Regions from separate parts of the Streptomyces sp. NPDC058701 genome, predicted to be linked through region 2. Evidence: riboswitches for the same ligand, from Rfam matches in the RefSeq annotation. Region 2 holds a riboswitch; each other region holds the start of a gene.
What was found. A riboswitch is a leader RNA that binds a small molecule or an ion and turns the genes downstream of it on or off. The one in region 2 is predicted to bind cyclic di-AMP.
Positions count from the first base shown of each region.

Region 1: it holds a riboswitch for cyclic di-AMP, as region 2 does, so the genes downstream of both, ACFWW8_RS07630 (LysM peptidoglycan-binding domain-containing M23 family metallopeptidase) here and ACFWW8_RS21755 (M23 family metallopeptidase) in region 2, are expected to answer to the same signal.
Region 3: it holds a riboswitch for cyclic di-AMP, as region 2 does, so the genes downstream of both, ACFWW8_RS18285 (transglycosylase family protein) here and ACFWW8_RS21755 (M23 family metallopeptidase) in region 2, are expected to answer to the same signal.

Region 1 covers NZ_JBHXSY010000005.1:270,970-274,233, forward strand. Annotated here, with positions in the region: gene ACFWW8_RS07620 (aspartate aminotransferase family protein) at 1-627, shown strand, start outside; gene ACFWW8_RS07625 (tyrosine-protein phosphatase) at 652-1,470, opposite strand; cyclic di-AMP (ydaO/yuaA leader) riboswitch at 1,783-1,958, shown strand; gene ACFWW8_RS07630 (LysM peptidoglycan-binding domain-containing M23 family metallopeptidase) at 1,961-2,962, shown strand; gene ACFWW8_RS07635 (SGNH/GDSL hydrolase family protein) at 3,138-3,264, shown strand, end outside.
Region 2 covers NZ_JBHXSY010000020.1:5,273-8,536, reverse strand. Annotated here, with positions in the region: gene ACFWW8_RS21760 (M16 family metallopeptidase) at 1-977, shown strand, start outside; cyclic di-AMP (ydaO/yuaA leader) riboswitch at 1,163-1,322, shown strand; gene ACFWW8_RS21755 (M23 family metallopeptidase) at 1,335-2,135, shown strand; gene ACFWW8_RS21750 (GntR family transcriptional regulator) at 2,309-2,980, shown strand; gene ACFWW8_RS21745 (HPr family phosphocarrier protein) at 3,226-3,264, opposite strand, start outside.
Region 3 covers NZ_JBHXSY010000015.1:23,468-26,731, reverse strand. Annotated here, with positions in the region: gene ACFWW8_RS18295 (cytochrome P450) at 1-332, shown strand, start outside; gene ACFWW8_RS18290 (transglycosylase family protein) at 418-1,497, shown strand; cyclic di-AMP (ydaO/yuaA leader) riboswitch at 1,773-1,945, shown strand; gene ACFWW8_RS18285 (transglycosylase family protein) at 1,949-2,677, shown strand; gene eno (phosphopyruvate hydratase) at 2,962-3,264, shown strand, end outside.

The DNA of each region.
Region 1 (3,264 bases), on a different contig from region 2:
GAGCCGGGCGTGGAGCCCGACCTCGTGTGCGTCGCCAAGGCGCTGTCCGGCGGGTACGTGCCGGTCGGCGCGACCCTGGGCAAGGACTGGATCTTCAGACGCGTCTACTCGTCCATGGACCGGGTGCTCGTCCACTCCGCGAGCTTCGGTTCCAACGCGCAGGCGATGGCGGCCGGGCTTGCGGTGCTCTCCGTCATGGAGGACGAGGAGGTCGTCGCGCACGCGCGGACCACGGGCGACCTGCTGCGCGGGCGGCTGGCGGCCCTCGTGGACGAGTACGAGCTGCTGCACGAGGTGCGGGGGCGCGGGCTGATGATCGGCATCGAGTTCGGCCGGCCGTCGTCGCTGGGGCTGCGCAGCCGGTGGACGATGCTCCAGGCGGCCCGCAAGGGGCTCTTCGCGCAGATGGTCGTGGTGCCGCTGCTGCAGAAGCACCGCATCCTCACCCAGGTGTCCGGCGACCACCTGGAAGTGATCAAACTCATCCCGCCGCTCGTCGTGGACGAGGCCGACGTCGACCGGTTCGTCGGTGCCTTCCGCGAGGTGATGGACGAGGCGCACGGCGGGTCCGGGCTGATGTGGGACTTCGGCCGGACGCTGGTGAAGCAGGCCGTCGGCAACCGCTGACCGCCGACGGCCCGCCCCGGCGGGTCAGTCCAGCAGTCCCGCCCGGAGCCGTGCGAGGGTCTCGGGCGCCAGCCCGAGGCCCTCGGCCAGGTAGGCGTCCACCCCGCCCCAGGTCTCGTCGATGGTGTCGAACGCCGCCGTCAGGTACGCGGCGCGGGCGTCGAACAGCGGGGACAGCAGCTCCATGACCTCGGCGGAGCGGGCCTCGGGGGCGTCGCTGCCGCGGCGCAGCCGGTAGCGGCGGTGCGGAGCGTTGGACTCCAGGTAGTCCGCCACGATCGCCTCGCGCTCGACTCCGAGGGCGAGCAGGGTGACGGCGACGGACAGGCCGGCCCGGTCCTTGCCGGCCGCGCAGTGCATGAGCGCGGGGACGCTGTCCCCGGCGAGCGCGTGCAGGACCAGGCTGTGCTCGGCGGTGCGGTTCGCGATGATCGAGCGGTACGAGTTCGCCATCCTGGCGGCGCCCCTCCCGTCGCCCAGGAGTCCGCGGAGCTGGTCCAGATCGCCGTCGCGGACCATCTTCCAGAACTCCCGGCCGTCGGCCGGATCCGAGAGCGGGATGTTGACGTTCCGCACGCCGGGGAGCTCCACGTCCGGCCCTTCCAGGGCGTGGTCGGCGTCGTTGCGGAAATCGAAGACGGTGTGGAGTCCGAGCGAGTTGAGGAACTCTGCATCGGTTTCGGTGGCATGTGCGAGATGTCCGCTTCGGAAGAGTCGTCCCGGCCTGACCCTCCGTCCGTCCCGCGTCGGCAGACCGCCCACGTCGCGGAAGTTCCGCACTCCGGTCAGGTTCGGCTCCGGCTGCGACCGCCCGGTCGGGGTCGGGGGTATCTGCTGGGTCACGTGAACTCCTCCGCGTCGTCGTAGGGTGTCCGAATTGCACTACTTGGCAGCAACTTGCCATATCCGGAGGCGAGATCGGGCGCCCGTCCGTGAGCCAGATCATACGGTGACCGTGAGTGCCTGATCGCGAAAGCCGAATGGCCCAGCCAGACCGGATGTTGGTGGTCCGGAATGGACGCAGGGTGACCGGAATTCCGTCGATCCCTCACCTCTGGGATTCCGTCAGGTAATTCGCGGCTTGTTCCGTGCGGCCCGACTCGATTACCTTCGCGATCGATCCGGGCGGACCGCCGAATCCTGCCGCCACCCGGAAAACCGCACCCGACTATTCACGCGCGGCAGGAGCGGGGGAACCAGGTAAGCCGCCGTCCCGAGTCTTCATATCGGGACGGCTCGGGGTGAAGCCGTACATGTGCCCATACGTGTGCGGCCGGACATCTCCAGTCCGAACCCGACAGCTCACCTCGCAGGCGACGGAGAGGAAACCGCCATGCCCGCAAAGGGTAAGCACCGCCGTCCCAAGTCCCTTTCCATCTCCCGCGGTTTCGCCGTCGCCGGCACCGGTGGCGCGGCCCTCGCGCTGCCGCTGATGGGCGCCACCGGCGCCCAGGCGTCCGGAGCCCCGGCCGCCGCGCCGGCCAGCGTGCCCGCCGTGGCCCCGCAGCTGCCGGTAGCGCTGCAGGCCGCACCGGTCGCCGCCCCGGCCGCCGCGCCGGTCGTGTACACGGTCGTGTCCGGCGACTACCTCTCCAAGATCGCCGCGCAGCGCGACCTGGCCGGCGGCTGGGAGCAGTTGTACGCCGACAACCGCGAGGCCGTCGGCGCCGACCCCTCGCTGATCCACCCGGGCCTCAAGCTGACGCTCGGCGCGAAGGGCGCCCCCGCTCCGAGCGCCGCCGCCCCGGCTCCGGCCCCGGCCCCGGCGGAGAAGCCGGTCCAGAAGAAGCAGAAGCCGGCCGAGGCCCCGGTCTCCGGCAAGGCCGCCTCGGGGGAGCAGGACGCCCCCGCCAAGAAGACGCAGCCCAAGGCCAAGCAGAAGGCGCAGGGCGGCGGCGAGACCTCCGCCGGCGCGGCGGCGCCCTCCGGCGCCGGCTTCGTGGCCCCCGTCGGCGGCGGGGTCTCCACCCAGTACAGGGCGAGTGGCGCCATGTGGTCCTCGGGTTACCACACCGGAGTCGACTTCATCGCGAGCTCCGGCACCACCGTCAAGGCCGTCGGCGCGGGCACCGTCGTCTCCGCGGGCTGGGGCGGTTCGTACGGCAACGAGGTCGTGATCCGGCACGCGGACGGCAAGTACTCGCAGTACGGCCACCTCTCCTCGCTGTCCGTCTCCGCCGGCCAGAGCGTGACCGCCGGCCAGCGCATCGGCCTCTCCGGCTCCACCGGCAACTCCTCCGGCCCGCACCTGCACTTCGAGATCCGCACGGGCCCGTCCTACGGCTCCGACATCAACCCGGTGGCCTACCTCCGCTCGAAGGGCGCCACCGTCTGACGGTGAGACGTCCGGCGGCATCCGCCGCGGCAGGGACACGCGTCAGGCCGGGACCCGAGGGGGGTCCCGGCCTGACGCGTACTTATTCCTTATCCCGCACGTGGTACAGATCACGGTCCGTTAACCCCTGCTTACGTTGGCGTAGGTTGCCCGCGGGGGTGAAGGATGGTGCGTCGTGGCAGCGACGACGACGACACTCAAGACCATCGGCTCGTACGCGGCGATCGGGGACAGCTTCACCGAGGGTGTGGGGGACCCGGGACCGGGGGGTTCGTTTCTCGGCTGGGCGGACCGGCTCGCCG
Region 2 (3,264 bases):
ACGCCGAAGTCGAACGCCTGGTGCGCAACCGGCTCGACGAGATCCCGCACGAGCTGGCCAACCCGCAGCGCCGCGCCGCCATGCAGCTCTCCAAGGAGCTCTTCCCGGCCTCCCTGCGGATGTCCCGCCCACGCCAGGGCTCCGAGGAGACGGTGGCCCGGATCGACGCCGCGGCCGTACGCGCCTTCTACGACGCCCACGTACGCCCCGCCACGGCCACCGCGGTCGTCGTCGGCGACCTGACCGGGATCGACCTGGACGCCGTCCTGGCCGACACCCTGGGTACCTGGACGGGCAACTCCGCCGCGCCCCGGCCCGTGCCGCCGGTGACCGCCGACGACACCGGCCGCGTCGTCATCGTGGACCGGCCGGGCGCGGTCCAGACGCAGCTGCTGATCGGCCGGATCGGACCGGACCGGCACGACCGCGTCTGGGCGCCCCAGGTGCTCGGCACGTACTGCCTCGGCGGCACCCTGACCTCCCGTCTGGACAAGGTGCTGCGCGAGGAGAAGGGGTACACCTACGGCGTGCGCGCCTTCGGCCAGGTGCTGCGGTCCACCGCCGACGGCAAGGGCGCCTCGATGCTGGCCATCAGCGGCTCGGTGGACACGCCGAACACGGGCCCGGCGCTGGAGGACCTCTGGAAGGTGTTGCGCACCCTCGCGGAGGGCGGGCTGACCGACGCCGAACGGGACGTCGCGGTGCAGAACTTGGTGGGCGTGGCGCCGCTGAAGTTCGAGACGGCCGCCTCGGTGGCCGGCACCCTCGCGGACCAGGTGGAGCAGGAGCTGCCGGACGACTACCAGGCGCAGTTGTACGCCCGGCTCGCCGAGACCGGCACGGTGGAGGCCACTTCGGCGGTCGTGAGCGCCTTCCCGGCGAACCGGCTGGTCACGGTGCTGGTGGGCGACGCGTCGCAGATCGAGGAGCCGGTGCGGGCGCTCGGGATCGGTGACGTCAGCGTCGTCACCAACTGACGTCCGGAACACGGGGGCTCTGGCGGCTTGTCCGTCAGGGCCCCTTTTGTCTCTTTAGTGGTGAGGTTGCTTATATGCGGTGTGGCGTACGCAACAAAAGGGCTCGTCTGTTTGGCGATCGACTGATGATCCGCCTAGCGTCAGCCGTGCTGTTCGTCAGTTGTGCCCGCCGCACCCGCGGCACCGGACAGCGATCGCCGAGTCCCCGTCAGGCGCGAGCCTGGGGAGCCGGGGACCCACATCAGTCCCTGGGGTGAATCGGGCCGCCTCGCAAGAGGAAGCCCGTAGGAGACCTTCCTGCTCCGAACCCGTCAGCTAACCCGGTAGGCGAGAGGGAAGGAAAGGATCAACCTCTTCATGGCGTTTGGCAGTCGTACCGCCGGCTCCGGCAAGCACCGCGGTTCCAGCCGTCTGAGCCGCAAGACCGCCGGCTACGCCGGTATAGCCGCCCTCGCCACCACGGGCGTCGTCGGTTCCCTCGCAGGCCCGGCCTTCGCCGCGGACAACAACACCGGGCACTCCGTCCCCGACGCCGGATACGACGCGGTCGTCGTCGGCGGCGAGCTCGCGGATGACATCCAGGACCAGGCCGAGTCGCAGCAGCGCGCCGCCGAGCGCGCGGCCGCCAAGGCCCAGGCCGAGGCCGACGCCAAGCAGCGTGCCGCCGAGGCCAAGCGCCTCGCCGAGGCCAAGGCGAAGGCGGAGCGGGACGCGGCAGAGCGCGCCGCCCGCGAGGAGGAGCGCAAGCGCCTCAACACCTTCGTCGCGCCCGTCAGCGGCGGCATCAGCACCCACTACCACGCCGGTGGCGGCATGTGGTCCTCCGGCAGCCACACCGGCATCGACTTCCGCGCGGCCTCCGGCACCTCGGTCCACGCCGTGGGCGCGGGCACCGTCGTCGAGGCCGGCTGGGGCGGCGCGTACGGCAACAACGTCGTCATCAAGCACAACGACGGCACGTTCACCCAGTACGGGCACCTGTCCTCGCTGAGCGTCTCCGTCGGCCAGCAGGTCACCCCGGGCCAGCAGATCGGCCTGTCGGGCTCCACCGGCAACTCCAGCGGCCCGCACCTGCACTTCGAGGCCCGCACCGGCGCCGACTACGGCTCGGACATCGACCCGGTCTCGTACCTGCGCTCGCACGGCGTCAGCCTCTGACCCGTACGACCCCGCGCACGACCCACGCTTCACCAAAGACCCCGGCTCGCACCGCGAGCCGGGGTCTTTTGCGAATGTTTCGCTTTTCCGGCCGCTCTCGGAAATTATCGTGTGTTGCAATAGAGTCGCAGCACACTCTGGCACGGCAGTCGGAAATAGGCGGAGGTTCGGTCTTGCGTATTCCTGCGCACGCGGTATGCATGGCAATTCGCGACGACATCGTCTCCGGGGTCTTCGAGCCGGGCAGCAGACTCACCGAGGAGGTCCTCGCCCGCCGGTACGGGGTCTCGCGCGTCCCGGTCCGCGAGGCGCTGCGGACCCTGGAGTCGGAGGGGTTCGTGACCACGCGGCGGCACGCGGGCGCCTGCGTCGCCGAGCCGACCGGGCAGGAGGCGGCCGACCTCCTGGAGCTGCGGATGCTGCTGGAGCCCCTCGCGGCCGCCCGGGCCGCGCGGCGGCGCACCGAAGCCCACCTGAAGGTGCTCCGCGGGCTGGTCAGGCTGGGCCAGGAACGGGCCAGGAGGGGGCAGGGGGAGGACCTGCGGTCCCTGGGCGGCTGGTTCCACGAGACGCTGGCCCAGGCCTCGGGGAGCCCGGGGCTGATCGCCCTGCTCACGCAGATGCGGCACAAGGTCGCGTGGATGTACGTGGTGGAGGCCCCGGCCCGGCCCGTGGAGTCCTGGGCGGAGCACGGCGCGATCGTGGACGCGGTGGCCCGCGGGGACGCGGAGCGGGCGCGCGCCCTGACCGCGATGCACGCGGACCGTGCCTCCGCGGCGCACCGGCCGCGGGCCGCCGTGAGGACTTCGCAACCTGCCGTAAACATGTCGAGCGGCCGTCATTAACAGGCGCCGTATACAAAGGACGGGTATCCGCGCGCCGCTGCCGGAATTCCCGCGCGGTGCTTTTTCGGCCTGCGGTCGAATTCCCGCGGCGCCGTCGAATTCCCGGCCGGGCTGAATCCGGCGGCCGCAACGCGTCGCGCGGGGAGGTCGCGCCGCGGCCGTCCCGCGCGGGGGAACGCGGAAGCCGCGGTCCCCAGGGGCGGGGGCCGCGGCTTCGGCGTACGGGTGTGGTCGAACCCGAAGGGTCAGACGGTCTCGGGGAGCTCGTCGAGGCCTTCGGCCAC
Region 3 (3,264 bases), on a different contig from region 2:
GGCCGGTGGCGGCCGGGGACCCGGTGCTCGTCGTCCTGGCGGCCGCCGACCGGGACCCCGACCGCTTCGCCGATCCGGACGCCCTCGACCTCTCGCGCACCGACAACCAGCACCTCGGGTACGGCCACGGCATCCACTACTGCCTGGGTGCTCCGCTCGCCCGGCTGGAGGGTCAGACCGCGCTTGCGACTTTGCTGACGCGTCTGCCGGACCTGGAACTCGCCGTTCCGCCCGAGGAGCTGCGCTGGCGCGGCGGATTGATCATGCGTGGCCTGCGCACGCTTCCGGTCCGCTTCGCAGCCCCAAACATCGGAGGAACGCCTGACGTTTAGTCGACTGTGGTCGGAACTTGTGACAATCGCTCAAAGGCCGCTAAGTTCTGCCGTTACCCCGCCGTTATGCGAAAGGTGCACCTACATGCGTTCCGGGAACGGCCGCCACAGACGCCCCCGCCAGGTCCCCGCGCTGGTCGTCACAGCCGGAGTCACTGGCTCAGCGCTGGCCCTGCCGCTGCTCGCGGCCACCAACGCCACGGCCGCCGACACCTCCACGTGGGACAGGGTCGCCGAGTGCGAGAGCGGCGGGAGCTGGAGCGCCAACTCCGGCGGCGGCGCGTACGGCGGGCTGCAGTTCACCCAGGACCAGTGGCGCGGCGCCGGCGGGCTCGACTTCGCCGAGCGGCCCGACCTCGCGAGCCGGTCCCAGCAGATCGCCGTCGCCGAGCGGGTGCTGGCCTCCCAGGGGCCGCAGGCGTGGCCGCTGTGCGCGGCGTCCGCCGGGCTGGCCCAGCAGGGCCCCGCCGCGGAGGTGGATCCGGGCCTGCCCGGCCCCGCCGGGACCGCGTCGCCGACGCCGAACCGCCCCGACGCCGAGGTGCCCGTCCACGGGTCCGACCCCGCCCGGGACTTCGGGGCACCGACCCCGACCCCCTCGGACACCCCGGCGTTCACCATCCCCGACGGCCCGCTCGCGCCGCCCGGCGGACTCCCCGTCATGCCGGCGCCGGACGACCCGACGACGGCCCCGGTGGACCCGACGGCCCCCGTGACGCCCGGCGGCCCCGGCGCGACCCCCGCCGACCCGACGTCCCCGGTGGACCCGACGGCCCCCGTCGACCCCACCGCTCCGGTCACCCCGACCGGCCCGACGGCCCCGTCCGGCCCGGGCGCGTCCACGAGCCCCGCTGCCGGGCCGTCCACCGGCCCGACGCCCCAGACCGCCCCGGGCGCCTCCGCCGACCCGTCGGCCCTGCCCGCCCTTCCGGCGGAGGGGAACGGCAAGCACCGCGGAGCGCCCGCCGTCGAGGCGTCCGGAGCGTCTGATGCCGCGTCGGGGCCCTCGTACACCGTGAAGTCGGGCGACAGCCTGACCGCCATCGCGGACGCCAAGGGACTCAAGGGCGGCTGGAACGCGCTCTACGCCGCCAACGAGCAGGTCATCGGCGAGGACGCCAACCTGATCAAGCCCGGCCAGAACCTGGATCTAACCGCGGAATAGGGGCACTTCGGGCACCCTTTAAAGGATTGATTGTCCGTTTTCTGTAAGTGAGACATGTGTCTCTTCCGGTCAACTGGCGTGTCCTGCCCCGGAGCTCGCGCAAACCCCTTCCTCACCTGCGCAAACGCTCCCGGGAAGGACGCAAGTAGGGGCGTTTCTCCCCGATGTCGCGCGTTGAACATCGGGGAGGGAGCCGTCTACCTTCTGAATCGCCCGCCACCGCGGGCTCCTTCGACCGCATCGCCGAATCCTGCCGGCGGACGGGGGGAACAGTCGTCGCGCAAGCGCCGAAGGCAGGAGCGGGGGAACCAAGGTAGGCGCCGGGAGCGGCCGTTGAGAGACGGTCACGCCACCGGCTAGGGGTTAAGACGTGCGCAAGGTCGCACGGCCGGGCAACTCACTCGCCCGAACCCGACAGCTCACCTCGTAGGCGTCGGTGAGGAGAAACTCCATGCTGCTTTCCGGCAAGGGCAAGCACCGCCGCGGTTCCAAGGCCGTCCGCATCGTCACGCTCGCCGGTGTCGCCGGTGTGGCCGTGGCCGCACCCCTGATGGCCGCCGGCACCGCCAGCGCCGCCACCGCGTCCGAGTGGGACAAGGTCGCGCAGTGCGAGGCGGGCGGCAACTGGTCCATCAACACGGGCAACGGCTACTACGGCGGACTGCAGTTCTCGTCCTCCACGTGGGCCGCGTTCGGTGGCAAGACGTACGCCGCCCAGGCCAACCAGGCCACCAAGTCGCAGCAGATAGCCATCGCGGAGAAGGTCCTCAAGGGCCAGGGCAAGGGTGCCTGGCCGTCCTGCGGCGTGGGCCTGTCGAACTCCTCCTACGCCGGTGGCGGCTCGACGGAGACCCAGAAGCAGACCAAGAAGACCGAGACCAAGAAGGCCGCGCCGAAGGCCGAGGTCAAGAAGACCGCGCCGAAGGCCGAGACCAAGCGGTCCCAGGCCCCGACGACGCGCTCCGAGCGCTCCGAGGCCCCGGCCCCGGTCGCCAAGCCGAAGGCCCAGGCCCCGAAGACCGGCAACGGCTCGTACGAGGTCAAGTCCGGTGACACGCTGGGCACCATCGCCGAGGCCAACAACGTCCAGGGCGGCTGGGAGAAGGTCTTCGAGCTTAACAAGGACATCGTCTCGGACGCCGACCTGATCTTCCCGGGCCAGAAGCTCGACCTCAGCTGAACCCCGCGGCAGCCGCCGCCGGAGCCCCCGCGCTCCACCCGCTGAACCACGCAGGGTCCCCATCGCCCGGCGCGCCTCCCCCGCGCGCCGGGCGGTGGCGTGTGCGCCGACGACGGGCTGTTCCAGAGGTCTATGTCCTGGAAGAGGGGTATTCGGGCCCTTTTTCGTCCCAGGACCCGGGCGGTCGTCCGGCCTCCTGCCCGGATCCGGTTAGGCTCTAGGCGGCAAGGCCATCCCACGGCCTGACACGCCACCGCACACCCAGCGTCACATCCCAGAAGGAGATGCTCGTGCCGTCCATCGACGTCGTCGTAGCCCGGGAAATCCTGGACTCCCGAGGCAACCCCACGGTCGAGGTCGAGGTGGGCCTCGACGATGGCAGCACCGGCCGTGCTGCCGTCCCGTCCGGCGCCTCCACCGGTGCATTCGAGGCCATCGAGCTCCGTGACGGTGACCCCAACCGTTACTTCGGCAAGGGTGTCGAGAAGGCCGTCCTCGCCGTCATCGAGCAGATCGGCCCGGAGCTCGTCGGCTACGACGCCACCGAGCAGCGCCTGATCGACCAGGCCATGTTCGACCTGGACGCC